Regions from separate parts of the Streptomyces sp. NPDC026062 genome, predicted to be linked through region 2. Evidence: riboswitches for the same ligand, from Rfam matches in the RefSeq annotation. Region 2 holds a riboswitch; the other holds the start of a gene.

Evidence for each region. A riboswitch is a leader RNA that binds a small molecule or an ion and turns the genes downstream of it on or off. The one in region 2 is predicted to bind cobalamin.
Region 1: another riboswitch for cobalamin. It lies ahead of ACZ4LX_RS25530 (ribonucleoside-diphosphate reductase subunit alpha); the one in region 2 lies ahead of ACZ4LX_RS09125 (ABC transporter substrate-binding protein).

What each region holds. Positions count from the first base shown of each region.
Region 1 is NZ_JBVHOQ010000030.1:46,334-53,660, forward strand. It holds gene mctP (monocarboxylate uptake permease MctP) at 1-1,393, shown strand, start outside; gene ACZ4LX_RS25525 (GNAT family N-acetyltransferase) at 1,546-2,058, shown strand; adenosylcobalamin-variant (AdoCbl-variant) riboswitch at 2,126-2,223, shown strand; gene ACZ4LX_RS25530 (ribonucleoside-diphosphate reductase subunit alpha) at 2,377-4,755, shown strand; gene ACZ4LX_RS25535 (ribonucleotide-diphosphate reductase subunit beta) at 4,755-5,771, shown strand; gene ACZ4LX_RS25540 (hypothetical protein) at 5,795-6,007, opposite strand; gene ACZ4LX_RS25545 (GlxA family transcriptional regulator) at 6,089-7,063, shown strand; gene ACZ4LX_RS25550 (family 20 glycosylhydrolase) at 7,168-7,327, shown strand, end outside.
Region 2 is NZ_JBVHOQ010000007.1:233,185-240,511, forward strand. It holds gene ACZ4LX_RS09110 (carbohydrate kinase family protein) at 2-934, shown strand; gene ACZ4LX_RS09115 (hypothetical protein) at 1,118-2,407, opposite strand; gene ACZ4LX_RS09120 (acyl-CoA dehydrogenase family protein) at 2,575-4,476, shown strand; cobalamin riboswitch at 4,871-5,057, shown strand; gene ACZ4LX_RS09125 (ABC transporter substrate-binding protein) at 5,121-6,161, shown strand; gene ACZ4LX_RS09130 (FecCD family ABC transporter permease) at 6,158-7,246, shown strand; gene ACZ4LX_RS09135 (ABC transporter ATP-binding protein) at 7,243-7,327, shown strand, end outside.

The sequences.
Region 1 (7,327 bases), on a different contig from region 2:
CGCGGCCGGCTTCTTCGCGGTGCCCTACACCATCCTGGTGTATCCGCTGATCTTCACCTTCCTGCCGCGGCTGTGGTCGGTGTCGCACAAGCACGGCTACGTCACCACCTCGGACTTCGTACGCGGCCGCTTCGGCTCCAAGGGGCTCTCGCTCGCGGTCGCCGTCACCGGCATCCTCGCCACGATGCCGTACATCGCGCTGCAACTCGTCGGCATCCAGGCGGTGCTGGACGTGATGGGCGTCGGCGGCGGCGAGAACACCCACTGGTTCATCAAGGACCTGCCGCTGCTGATCGCGTTCGCGGTGCTCGCGGCGTACACGTACTCCTCCGGGCTGCGCGCGCCCGCGCTGATCGCCTTCGTCAAGGACGGTCTGATCTATCTGGTCATCGCCGTGGCGATCATCTACATCCCAATCAAGCTCGGCGGCTTCGACGACATCTTCGCCGCCGCACAGGAGAAGTTCGCCGGTCCGCCGGGAGGCAAACCGACCGGTGCGCTCGCACCCGCGGCGGCCGGTCAGTGGGGTTACGCCACCCTGGCCCTGGGTTCGGCGCTGGCGCTCTTCATGTATCCGCACTCGATCACGGCGACGCTCTCCAGCCGCAGCCGTGACGTGATCCGCCGCAACACGACGATCCTGCCGCTGTACTCGCTGATGCTGGGGCTGCTCGCGCTGCTCGGCTTCATGGCGATCGCCGCCGGCATCAAGGTGGACAACGGCCAGCTGGCGATCCCGCAGCTGTTCGAGAACATGTTCCCCGACTGGTTCGCGGGCGTGGCGTTCGCCGCCATCGGCATCGGCGCGCTGGTGCCCGCCGCGATCATGTCGATCGCGGCGGCGAACCTGTTCACCCGGAACATCTACAAGGACTTCCTGAAGCCCGACGCGACACCCGAGCAGGAGACCAAGATCTCCAAGCTGGTGTCGCTGCTGGTGAAGGTCGGCGCGCTCGCCTTCGTCCTCACCATGGACAAGACGGTCGCGATCAACTTCCAGCTGCTCGGCGGAATCTGGATCCTCCAGACCATGCCCGCCCTGGTCGGCGGGCTGTTCACCCGGTGGTTCCACCGCTGGGCACTGCTCGGGGGCTGGGCCGTCGGCATGGTCTACGGAACGGCCGCCGCGTACGGAGTCGCCAGCCCGACCCAGGAGCACTTCGGCGGTTCCTCCAAGGAGATCCCGGGCCTCGGGGAGATCGGCTACATCGGTCTGACGGCCTTCGTGCTGAACCTCGTGGTGACCGTCGTCCTCACCTTCGTCCTGAACGCCATGAAAGCGCCTGCCGGGGCAGACGAGACCGCTCCGGGCGACTACACGGCGGACGCGGGCGACCCGGGTGTGAAGACGGAGCTCCCGCCGGCCACCGCCGGTGCACCCGGCGGCCACTGACCGCCGCGTACGCGAACGGGCCGCCGTACTCCCCTGCCGGAGGGGTACGGCGGCCCTTCGCGCGCCCTCCCCGGGGGATGCGGCGGCCTCTTCGCGCGTGCCGCCGAAAACCCCTTGCGGCCCCGGCCCGTGGATGCGGGAGACTGCCGCCCATGGACATGACGATCCGGCCGGTCGAGCCCGCCGAGCACGCGCTCCTCGGAGAGATCACCGCCGAGGCCTACCTCGGCGACGGGCTCCTGGACTACGGCGCCGACGACCCGTACCTCGTGCGACTGCGCGACGTACCCCGCCGGGCCGCCGAGGCCGAGGTGCTGGTGGCCGCCGACGCGCGGGGCCGCGTCCTGGGCGGGGTCACCTACGCCCCGCCCGGCAACCCGTGGGCCGACATCGCCTCGGCGGACGAGGCCGAGTTCCGGATGCTGGCGGTCTCCCGCGAGGCCCGTAGCGCCGGGGCGGGCGAGGCGCTCGTACGGGCCTGTATCGACCGCGCGCGGAGCACCAGGGGCGTCACGGGGATCGTTCTCTCGACGCAGCCGGCGATGCTCGGCGCCCATAGGATCTACGGGCGCCTCGGCTTCGTACGGACCCCCGAGAAGGACTGGAACCCGATCGCCGGCCTGAAGCTGCTGACGTACCGCCTGGAGCTGCATCCTCCGGTGTGAGAGCAAGCACGACACAACATGTGGGGGCTGCCTCATCCGGCAGCCCCCACATGTATGCTCATGCTCGCTGTCGCCGCAGGGAAATCCGGTGCGAATCCGGAACTGTCCCGCAACGGTGTGTTCGGTGCGCTTTTGCGCACCCGGAGTCCGAGCTCCTGCCGACAGCGCATCCGGCTCGACCGATCCGGATGCCCAGACGTCCGGGCCTCGTGGATGGGCCGGTGGACGCCGCACGGAGTGCCGCCCTGCCCCGGGCCCCGCCCCGCCCGGCTGCCCCGCTCCCCGAAGGCCCCGAGCCGAGCGAGGGAGAGCACCACCGTGACCATCGCGCCAGCCGATCCGGTTTCAGCGGCCGCATCAACGGGAACCGCGAGCGACGGACCGGGAACCGTACTGCTGCGGACCCTGACCGACCTCACCGCCGATCTGCCCGACACCGACCCCGGGCGCGTCGCCGCCGCCGCGCTGCGCGGCCGCAACGCCCGGTCGGACGAGGCGGAGCTGCGCTCGCTGGCCACCGAGGCCGCAGCGGGTCTGATCTCCGAGGACCCCGCCTACTCCCGGCTCGCCGCCCGTCTCCTCACCCGCACCATCGCGGACGAGGCGGCCGGGCAGGGCGCGACATCGTTCTCCGCGTCGGTCGCCGTCGGACACCGCGAGGGCCTGATCGCGGACCGCACCGCCGAGTTCGTGACCCTCCACGCCGCCGCGCTGGACGCCCTGGTGGAGCGGTCGCTCACCGACGGCGCCGACGACCGCTTCGGCTACTTCGGCCTGCGCACCCTGCACAGCCGCTACCTGCTGCGCCACCCGATCACCCGCCAGGTCATCGAGACGCCGCAGCACTTCATGCTCCGCGTCGCCTCCGGACTGGCCGAGGACACCTCCGCGCGCGCCCTGGACGAGGTCGCCGCGCTGTACGGGCTGATGAGCCGGCTGGACTACCTGCCCTCCTCCCCCACCCTCTTCAACTCCGGCACCCGTCACCCGCAGATGTCCTCCTGCTACCTGCTGGACTCGCCGCTGGACGAACTGGACTCGATCTACGACCGCTACCACCAGGTGGCGCGCCTCTCCAAGCACGCGGGCGGCATCGGTCTCTCGTACTCCCGTGTCCGTGCGCGCGGTTCGCTGATCCGGGGGACCAACGGGCACTCCAACGGCATCGTGCCGTTCCTGAAGACGCTCGACGCCTCCGTCGCGGCGGTCAACCAGGGCGGCCGGCGCAAGGGCGCGGCCGCCGTCTACCTGGAGACGTGGCACGCGGACATCGAGGAGTTCCTGGAGCTGCGCGACAACACGGGCGAGGACCAGCGGCGTACGCACAACCTCAACCTGGCGCACTGGATCCCGGACGAGTTCATGCGCCGCGTCGACGCGGACGGCACCTGGTCGCTGTTCTCCCCGGCCGACGTGCCCGAACTGGTCGACCTGTGGGGCGACGAGTTCGACGCCGTCTACCGTGCGGCCGAGGCCAGGGGCCTGGCCCGCAAGACCCTGCCGGCCCGTGAGCTGTACGGCCGGATGATGCGGACGCTGGCCCAGACCGGCCAGGGCTGGATGACGTTCAAGGACGCCTCCAACCGGACCGCGAACCAGACCGCCGAGCCGGGCCGCGTCGTGCACTCCTCGAACCTGTGCACCGAGATCCTGGAAGTCACGGACGACGGCGAGACGGCCGTCTGCAACCTCGGCTCGGTCAACCTCGGCGCGTTCGTCGGGGGCGGCACGATGGACTGGGAGCGCCTCGACGCCACCGTCCGTACCGCCGTGACGTTCCTCGACCGGGTCGTCGACATCAACTTCTACCCGACCGAGCAGGCCGGCCGGTCCAACGCCCGCTGGCGTCCGGTGGGGCTGGGCGCCATGGGTCTCCAGGACGTCTTCTTCCAGCTGCGGCTGCCGTTCGACTCCCCCGAGGCCCGCGCCCTGTCCACGAAGATCTCCGAGCGCATCATGCTCGCGGCGTACGAGGCGTCCTGCGACCTCGCGGAGCGCTCGGGCCCGCTGCCGGCGTGGTCCGAGACGCGTGCCGCCCGAGGCGTGCTGCACCCCGACCACTACGACACCGAGCTGAACTGGCCGGAGCGCTGGGACGCGCTGCGGGCCCGGGTCGCGACGACCGGGATGCGCAACTCGCTGCTCCTGGCCATCGCGCCGACGGCGACGATCGCCTCGATCGCCGGTGTGTACGAGTGCATCGAGCCGCAGGTCTCCAACCTCTTCAAGCGCGAGACGCTCAGCGGTGAGTTCCTCCAGGTCAACGCGTATCTGGTGGACGAGCTGAAGAAGCTCGGCGTGTGGGACGCGCGCACCCGGGAGGCGCTGCGCGAGGCCAGCGGCTCCGTGCAGGGCTTCGCCTGGATCCCCGAGGAGGTGCGGGCGCTGTACCGCACGGCGTGGGAGATCCCGCAGCGCGGCCTGATCGACATGGCGGCGGCCCGTACGCCGTTCCTCGACCAGAGCCAGTCGCTGAACCTGTTCCTGGAGACGCCGACCATCGGCAAGCTCTCCTCGATGTACGCGTACGCCTGGAAGCAGGGACTCAAGACGACGTACTACCTGCGTTCCCGCCCGGCGACCCGGATCGCCCGTGCGGCGTCCGCCGCCCCGATCCCGGAGCAGGCACCCGCGCCCGACGCGGACGCGATCGCCTGTTCCCTCGAAAACCCCGAGTCCTGCGAGGCATGCCAGTAATGAGCTCCACCCCTGAGAAGAACCTGCTGGACCCGGGCTTCGAACTGACCCTGCGGCCGATGCGCTACCCGGACTTCTACGAGCGCTACCGGGACGCGATCAAGAACACCTGGACGGTGGAGGAGGTCGATCTCCACTCCGACGTCGCCGACCTCGCCAAGCTCTCGCCGGGCGAGCAGCACATGATCGGCCGGCTGGTCGCGTTCTTCGCGACGGGCGACTCGATCGTCTCCAACAACCTCGTGCTGACGCTGTACAAGCACATCAACTCCCCCGAGGCGCGGCTGTACCTGTCGCGGCAGCTCTTCGAGGAGGCCGTGCACGTCCAGTTCTATCTGACGCTGCTCGACACCTATCTGCCCGACCCGGACGACCGGGCGGCCGCGTTCGACGCGGTCGAGGAGATCCCGTCGATCCGCGAGAAGGCGCAGTTCTGCTTCAAGTGGATGGACTCGGTCGAGAAGATCGACCGGCTGGAGACGAAGGCCGACCGCCGCCGCTTCCTGCTGAACCTGATCTGCTTCGCGGCGTGCATCGAGGGGCTGTTCTTCTACGGCGCGTTCGCGTACGTCTACTGGTTCCGCTCGCGCGGTCTGCTGCACGGCCTCGCCACGGGCACCAACTGGGTGTTCCGTGACGAGACGATGCACATGAACTTCGCGTTCGAGGTCGTGGACACCGTCCGCAAGGAGGAACCGGAGCTCTTCGACGACGCCCTCCAGCAGCAGGTCACCGACATGCTGAAGGAGGCCGTCGAGGCGGAGCTGCAGTTCGGCCGCGACCTGTGCGGCGAGGGCCTGCCCGGTATGAACACCGAGTCGATGCGCCAGTACCTGGAGTGCGTCGCCGACCAGCGGCTCACCCGGCTGGGCTTCCCCGCGGTGTACGGATCGGAGAACCCGTTCTCGTTCATGGAGCTCCAGGGTGTCCAGGAACTCACGAACTTCTTCGAGCGCCGCCCGTCCGCCTACCAGGTGGCCGTCGAGGGCACCGTCGGCTTCGACGACGACTTCTGAGGAGACTCCCCCGGGCGGCGTCCTCAGACCCTCGCCCAGCTTCTGACGTACGGACGCCGTGCGGCCCTCGCGGGCTGCGCGGCGTCCGCCGCTTGCGGGGGTTCGGCGCTCCGGGCGTATTCCGCTTCCCGGAGCTCGCGGTCGATGCGGCGTTCGCGTGCGATGCCGAGCAGCGCCGGCAGCAGCACGAGTGCGATAACAACGGATATGCCCAGGCCGTTCAGGAATGTGTTCATGCCTCTACTGTCGTCGGTTCCGGCCGGCCCCGGCAGTGGCAGGACTGTCATAGAGCATCGAATTACTGCCATACTGGAGGCATGCTGAAAAATGTCGCCGCCCTGCTGCTCGACGAGGTCCATCCCTTCGAACTCGGCGTCCTGTGCGAGGTTTTCGGACTCGACCGCAGCGACGAGGGCCTGCCGGTGCACGATTTCGCCGTGGTCTCCGCCGAAGGTCCGGTCCTGCGGACCCACGCCGGGTTCACCCTCAGCACCCCCCACGGCCTCGACCGCCTGGAGGAGGCCGACCTCATCGCCGTCCCGGCGGGCAGCCACTTCATGGACCGGGAGTATCCCGAGGAGGTCCTGGACGCGTTGCGCAGGGCCGTGGACCGGGGGGCCAGGGTGCTGAGCGTCTGCTCGGGGGCGTACGTCCTGGGCGCGGCCGGCCTCCTGGACGGCCGGCGCTGCACCACGCACTGGCGCCACGCCACCGAGCTGGCCCGCCGCTTCCCGCAGGCGATCGTCGAGCCGGACGTGCTGTACGTGGACGACGGCGCGGTCATCACGTCGGCGGGCACGGCCGCAGGGATCGACGCCTGTCTGCACCTGGTACGCCAGGAGTACGGGATCGCCGCGGCCAACACCATCGCCCGCCGCATGGTGGTGCCGCCGCACCGCGACGGCGGGCAGGCGCAGTACATCCAGCGCCCGCTGCCCCGCAACCGCTGCGACACGGTCGGTGACACGCTCGCGTGGATGGAGCGCCACCTCGACCAGGAGACGACCGTCGAGCAGCTGGCCGCCCAGGCGCACATGTCCCCGCGCACCTTCGCCCGCCGCTTCCAGCAGGAGACGGGCACCACGCCCTACCGCTGGCTGCTGCGCCAGCGGGTCCTGCTGGCGCAGAATCTGCTGGAGACATCCGACGAAACGATGGACACGATCGCCGGCCGGACCGGCTTCGGGAACGCCGCCGCGCTCCGCCACCAGTTCGTACGTTCGCTGGGCACCACGCCGAACGCGTACCGGCGGACCTTCCGGGGCCCGGCCGAACTGGGCGAAGTCGCCTGACCGTCCGAGGATCCGACGTCGGATGATTCGTCCAAGCTCTGTCCTCTCCTGTCCATGGACCGGGCCGAGGAGCGCACGCCAGGGTCGGGCGCATGGACATCCGGATGACTGGACGAAGGACCATCGGGGCCGTGGTGGCGGCGCTCGCCGCCACCCTGCTCCCCCTGCAGAGCGCCGCGGCGCGGGACGGAGCCGCCGCGGCCCCGCCGCCCGAGGTGCTGCCCTCCCTGCGTCAGTGGCAGCCCGGCGAGGGGGAGTTCACGC
Region 2 (7,327 bases):
CATGCTCGACAGACAGCACCTGCTGGTCATCGGTGAATGCGTCGCGGACATCGTCCGGCTGCCGGACACGGCCGACCGGGTCCATCCGGGAGGCAGCCCGGCCAACGTCGCGTACGGCCTGGCCAGGCTCGGACACGGTGCGACGCTGCTCACTCAGCTCGGGGCGGACGACAACGGGCGGCTGATCCGCGACCACCTGACCGGAGCCGGGGTCGATGTCCGCACGGACGGCGCGACCGCCCCCACCCCGTCCGCCGCCGTGGCCCTGGACAGCACCGGAAGGGCCGCGTACACCTTCGAGATCACCTGGACGCTCGGCGCGGTCCGGCCGGACACGGCGCCCCAGCACCTCCACACCGGGTCGATCGCGGCCGTGATGGAACCGGGAGCGGCCACCGTCGTCGCGGCCGTCGAATCGCTGCGGACGGGCGCGACCGTCAGCTACGACCCCAATGTGCGTCCGGAGCTGATGGGGGACCACGGGGCCGCCGTGCGCAGGGCCGAGCGCTGTGTCGCGCTCAGCGACGTGGTCAAGGCCAGTGACGAGGACCTGGAATGGCTGTATCCGGGCGAGGACCCGGTGAAGGCCGCCGAGCGGTGGCTCGCCACCGGCCCGGCCGTCGTCCTCGTCACCCGGGGCGCGGACGGAGCCTGTGCGGTCCTGCCCGACGGGCCGGTGACCGTCGCCGCGCCGCCGGCCGAGGTCGTCGACACGGTGGGCGCGGGGGACGCCTTCATGTCCGGCACCCTGCACGCACTCGCCGCACACGGACTGCTCGGCGCCGCCGGCCGGGAGCGGCTGCGGGCAGTGGACCGGGCCACGATGGGGGACGTCCTGCGGCACGCGGCGGCGTCGGCGGCCGTCACCGTCGCCAGGGCCGGCGCCAACCCGCCCGACCTGGCCGAACTGGACGCGGCACTCGGCCGGATGTGAACGCGGCGGTGCCACCGTCACCCCCCACGGGGACGGCGGCACCGCCGATGCGCCGGCGAGGAGATGCTGGAGCGGTGGCTCCGGAGATGCTGCCCACCCCTCACCGCCCAGCTGTCACCGGCACGGCACCGTTGTACGGGCCGCCCGTTACTCGGGCATTACAAGGCGGTCCCGGCGGCGGGGCTACGCAGGTGCCGCCGGACGCGGTGTGCTGTCGTCGAGGAACTCGACGACAGCCAGGACGAACAGGGCGCACAGGGCGATCCACACCGTGACCAGACCCGTCGGCCGGTCCCACGCCACCAGCACCGCGACAGCCGCCACGACCACCGTCCAGTTCAGCGGCCGCCTCGCCCGGTGCACCCATCTGCCGACCGGACCGCCGGTGACACCGGCCGCCTCCCGGACGGCCCCGATGCCACCGCTCCACACCGCCTTGACCCGGGTCGCGGCCCGGCCCGCGCCGGTGAGCCAGGCGGCGAGCGCCACCACCGCGCCGACCGTCACGACCAGCCGGACCCCGGCCCGCAGATAGCCGGCCAGCGCGTCGAAGACAGCGCCCGCAGCCGGCTGCGAGACGTCCGGGGGGAGGCTGTCGAGGTAGAAGGCACGTCCTGCCCACAGCCCGAGCCCGAGCAGGGCGGCGCACGCCGCTGCCGCGAGCGCCGCGGTGACCAGTGCCCGCCGGCGGCGTACCGCGAGCAGCACCCCGCCCGCCGCCACCACCAGCGTGACCACGGGAAGCCAGAATCCGAGGAGTTCGAGCGCCCGGAAACCCTGCTTGGCCTTGCCGACCGAGTCCGAGGTCAGGATCGTGTAGTCGGTGTGGATCTCCGGGATCCTCCCCGCGACCGTCAGGCCCCGGTCGACGAGACGCTGCTTCACCCGGTCGATGACCGGGGCGAGGTCCAGGGTGACGGTGTCGTCGGTCAGCTTCACCGCGCCGCCGCCCTCGCCGGTCAGCGCCTTCACGACGGCGGAGTGGGCGGACCTGTTGAGGCTGCTCCACACCCGCGCGAACTCGTCGCCGGCCACGAACCGTTCCACGGTGCCGCGGACGAGGTTCGTGATGCCGGCGGTCAGCGGGTCGCCGAGCCTGCGGAGTGCCTTGTCCACCACGGGCCGGTCGGCCGGAGCGACGTCCGCCAGCAGCGCGTCGATGTCCAGATGCACCATGACGGCATCGGTGACGCGTGTGGTCACCGCCGCCTGCACATCGGGGTCGGAGGCCAGCGGCTCCACCATCTTCACGTAGCGGTCGGTGTTCCCCGCGACATCGCTCGCCCAGCTCGACACGATGCTCAACGGGGTGAGGACAGCCGCCACCAGGATCAGCAGGACCGCGAAGAACGAACGCACACGAGGCCGGGAGCGGCCCGTGGCCCGGATCTCCAGCTGCGCCACCCGGGCGCGCAGGGCCTCCAGTTCGGCGTGCTCGTCCGTCGCTGCCGACTCGTCGGGGTGCCGTTCCATGCCCCAAGGGGATGTCCTGGACGCCCGCACAGCGCGGCGAATTACTGCATACGGGTGACGAGTGGTGGCCGGGCGGGTGGCGTCGGAGACCCCGCCGGGCAGGGGAGAATCGATTTTTGTAGCAGGCTGCGGGGTGTCCTGGACGATTTCCGATCGTTCCCGCTTGTATGACCACACTTCTCCGCAGCGCCGGACCCTCGGGAGCCGGAACCCGGCCGTTCGCCGGCCCGCTCACCACCGCGCTCCTCGGTCCGGACGCCCAGCGCGAGCACGGCTTCTGGCGCCGGCTCGTCGCCACGGATCCGTTCCGCCGGCCCGTCTGCCCCCCTCCCGGCCTCGCCCCCGAGGAGCGGCTCGCCCTTGCCCACGCGCGGCTGCGCAGGCTCAACAGCGCACTGGACAGCGCCGCCCGCCCGGCCGCCGACCCACGAGCCCTGGCCGCTCTGCACGAATGGATCGCCCCGGTGGACCCGGCACTCGCCACCGTCGCGGGCATTCACTACAACCTCTTCCTCGGCAGCCTCCTGGACAACGACGCCGACAGCCCCCGCGATCTGTCGGACTATCTCGACCTGCGACGGGTCGGCACCTTCCTCTGTACGGAGGTGGCCCACGGCAATGACGCGGTCGCCGTCGAGACGACCGCCACCTATGACCCGGACCGGGACGGGTTCGTTGTGCACACCCCGCACTCCGGCGCCCAGAAGTTCATGCCCAACACCAGTCCGGCCGGCGGCCCCAAGTCGGGACTCGTCGCCGCCCGGCTGATCGTCGACGGCGTGGACCAGGGGGTCTTCCTGCTCCTTGTGCCGCTCACCGACGCCTCCCGGACCCTGCCCGGGGTGAGGGTGCGCCTGCTGCCCGCGCGGATGGGCAGTCCGGTGGACCACTGCCTGACCTCCTTCGACCAGGTCTTCGTGGACCGCGGCGCGCTGCTCGGCGGCGCGCAGGGGCGGGTCGGCGACGACGGGGTGTTCCGCAGCGACACCACAGGACACCGGCGCCGCTTCCTCACCTCGATCGCACGGGTCACCACCGGCCGGATCTGTATGAGCGCGAGCGCGGTGGGCTCGGCACGGGTCACGCTGGCCATCGCCGTCCGCTACGGAGGCCACCGCTTCGTCTCCGGAAGCCGCTCGGCGCCTCCGGTGCCGGTGATCGCCCACCGCAGCCACCACGGTCCGCTCGCCGAGGCCATGGCCACCGTCTACGCGATGAGCCTGCTGCACCGACGTGCTCTGGACCGCTGGGAACAGGTGGCGACGCGGCCGCCCGCGGAGCGGGAGGCCGCCGAGCGGCTGGTCGACATCGCCAAGGGGTGGATCACCTGGCAGGCCCGGTCGGTGATGGTCGAGTGCCGGGAACGGTGCGGCGCCCAGGGACTGCTGGAGAACAACGGGATGGCCGAACTCGTCACCGGGATCGAGGGCGCCATCACCGCCGAGGGCGACAACCTGGCCATCCACACGCGGGCTGCCGCCGGACTGCTCTTCGACGCGGCACGCGCGACGCGGGAGGAACCGGCCGCAGGCCCGCCGGACGGTGACCTCACCGATCTGCGCTTCCTTCGCCGGCTCCTGGCGCAGGCGGAACACATCTGGTTCGACAGGGCGGCCGCACGGCTGGCCCGGGTGCCGCAAGGCGGCCCGCTGGAACGCTGGAACGCGGCCTCGGGGCCCGCCCTGCGGGGGACCGAGGCCCATGCGGTCCGGCAGGCGGCCGACGCGTACGAGACCGCGATCGCGGAGCTGCCCGCGGGAGCGGCCCGCGAGCGGCTGGGTGAACTGGCCCGGCTGTTCGCGCTGCGCCGGGTCGCGCGCGACAGCGGAGATCTGCTCGCCGCCGGCCATCTGACCGCCGGCCAGGTCGACGGGCTCACCGATGCCATCGAGCAGCTCGTCGCGGCCGTGAGCGGTCATCTGCCCGAGCTGGCCGATTCCTTCGCGCTGCCCGGGGAACTGCTCGCCGACTGGCCCATCGCGGGAGCCGGCTACATGGACGCGTACGACGACCCGGGCGCTTCCTGGAACACCACGGGAACCCAGGAACCCGCCGGGAGGACGCGATGACGGGCACACCGAGGCAGTCGGCCGCCGTGCTGCCGCGCCGGGCGGCGGACGCGGTCCGGTGTCTGGGCGTCCGGGGAGTCCTGCTGGCCTTCTGGGGTACCGCGGCTGTGCTCTCACGGTGGTGTGAGGGAGCACACGGCCAGGTTGGCGAATCGGTTCGCCGCAAGGCGTAGCCGGAGAAACGCTGCCTGGCCGGTCCCGCGCCGGGGCGGTGCGTACGGCACCGCCCCGGCGCCCCACGGGCCGGACCCCCGCGACCGGTCACAGGCGTGCGTACGGCACCGCCCCGGTCCGTACGGGCTGGACCCGCACGGCCGGTCACAGGCGTGCGTACGGCACACCTCCGGCTTCCCTGGCCGGACCCACACTGCAGCTGAGCTGCGCAGAGGGTCGTGGTAGCGTGCCCGGAGCCAGTCGAACTCCACCTAGGAGTCAGGGAATCCGGTGTGAATCCGGAACTGACGCGCAGCGGTGAGGGGGACGGGCGGGGCCACGGCCACTGGGAGACCCACGGTTTCCCGGGAAGGCGTCCCGTCCGCGTGAACCCGAGTCCGAAGACCTGCTGGCACCCACGGCCCGGTACCGGGCCGCGGAACTCCGTACACAGGGCCCCGCGCATGGGCCCAGAGACGCCGAGGTACTCCGTGCCGCCCACAGCCGGCCCCGCCCGCTCCTTCGCCCTGCTCACCGCCGCGCTGATCCTGCTGTCCGCCTGCGGCGGCGGCTCGGGCGGCTCCGCAGCCAAGTCCGGGGGAGCCGACGGCTATCCGGTGGTCCTGACGAACTGCGGACGGACCGTCACCGTGGACGCGCCCCCCGAGCGCGCCGTGCCGGTCGACCAGGGATCGACCGAGATCCTGCTCTCGCTCGGCCTCGCCGACCGGCTGGCGGCCACGGCCACCTGGACCGACCCCGTACTGAAGGGGCTGGAGAAGGCCAACGCCGGTGTCCCGAGGCTCTCCGACAACCGCCCCTCGTCGGAGAAGGTCCTGGACCAGGAACCCGACTTCGTCAGCGCCTCCTTCGAGTCGACGCTCGCCAAGGGCGGAGTCGCCCCCCGCGAGCAGTTCGAGGAACTCGGTGTCCCCACCTATGTCTCGCCCGCCGACTGCACCGCCAAGGACAACAGCAAGGACGGCGACGGTGTCCGCACCGGCGCCCTGACCATGGACAGCGTCTACGGCGAAGTGCGCGACCTGGCCAAGGTGTTCGGCGTACCGGAGCGCGGCGAGGAACTGGTGGCCGGGCTGCGCGCCCGGGTTCGTGAGGCGACGAGAGACATCGACGCCTCCGATGCCTCACTGATGTACTGGTTCGCCAACTCCGAGGCTCCGTACCTGGCCGGCTGCTGCGGGGCGCCCGGCATCATCACCCGGGAGCTCGGTGCGAAGAACGCCTTCGACGACACCCACGAGGAGTGGCCCCAGATCAACTGGGAGACCGTCGCCGACCGCAACCCGGACGTACTGGTGATCGGCGACCTGACCCGCAAGTCGCAGACCGCCGAGAGCGCGGCGAAGAAGATCGCCTTCCTGGAGTCCAACCCCGCCACGAAGAACATGGACGCCGTCCGCGACAAGCACTACGTGCTGCTCAGCGGCCAAGCCATGAACCCCACCATCCGGACCGTCGAGGGCGTGGAGCGCGTCGCCGCCGGGCTGCGCGCCTTCGGGCTCGCGGGGTGACGGACACCGAACAGGCCGCGGCGCCGCCCGCGTACGCGGGCACGCACCCCCGGCCCGGCCGACGGGGCTTGCGGGGCCTGCGCGGCGGACTCCTGTGGGCCGGCGGGATCCTGCTGCTGCTCCTGTCCGTCGCCCTCGCCGTCACCATCGGCCCGGCCCGGATCTCCGTGGCCGACGTCTGGTCCACGGTCGCCTCCCACCTCGGTGCCGGTGAGTCGCGGCTCAGCCCGATCCGTGACGGCATCATCTGGAACCTGCGCATGCCGCGCACCCTGCTCGCCGCCGTCTGCGGCGCGGGACTCGCGGTCTGCGGCACCGTCATGCAGTCGCTGCTGCGCAATCCGCTCGCCGACCCGTTCGTCCTCGGGGTCTCCTCGGGAGCCTCGACCGGCGCCGTCGTGGTCGTCGTCCTCGGCGTCGGCGGGGGAGCGGTCTCCCTGTCGGCCGGGGCGTTCATCGGGGCCTTGTGCTCCTTCGCCCTGGTCATGCTGCTCAGTCACACCCTGGGCGGCAGCACCGACCGCGTCGTCCTGTCCGGGGTCGCGGCCATGCAGCTCTTCTCCGCGCTCACCTCCTTCGTCGTGATGACCGCGGCCGACGCCGAACAGACCAGGGGGGTGCTGTTCTGGCTGCTGGGCTCGCTCGGCGGCGTCGGATGGAGCGATGTGTGGATCTGCTCCGCCGTGCTCGCCGTGACGCTGCTGGTCTGCCTCGGCCACGCCCGGACGCTCGACGCCTTCGCCTTCGGTCAGGACGCGGCGGCCACCCTCGGTGTCCACGTCGGCCGTACCCGGATCGTTCTGCTGTGCACGACCGCGCTGCTGACCGCCGCACTCGTGAGCTCGGCCGGCGCCATCGGGTTCGTCGGCCTCGTGCTGCCGCACGCGGCCCGTGCGCTGACCGGTTCGGGGCACCGCAGGCTGCTGCCGGTCACCGCGCTCGCCGGGGCCGTCTTCCTGGTCTGGGTCGACACCCTCGCCCGGACCGTCCTCGACCCGCAGGAGGTTCCGGTGGGAGTCGTCACCGCCCTGATCGGGGTGCCCGCCTTCGTGCTGGTCCTGTACCGCACCCGGAGGGCCCCGTGACCGCGGCCACCAGCGGCGGTCTGCGGGCCGACCGGGTCAGCAGGGAGGCGGGCGGCCGGCTCATTCTGGACGGTGTCTCGC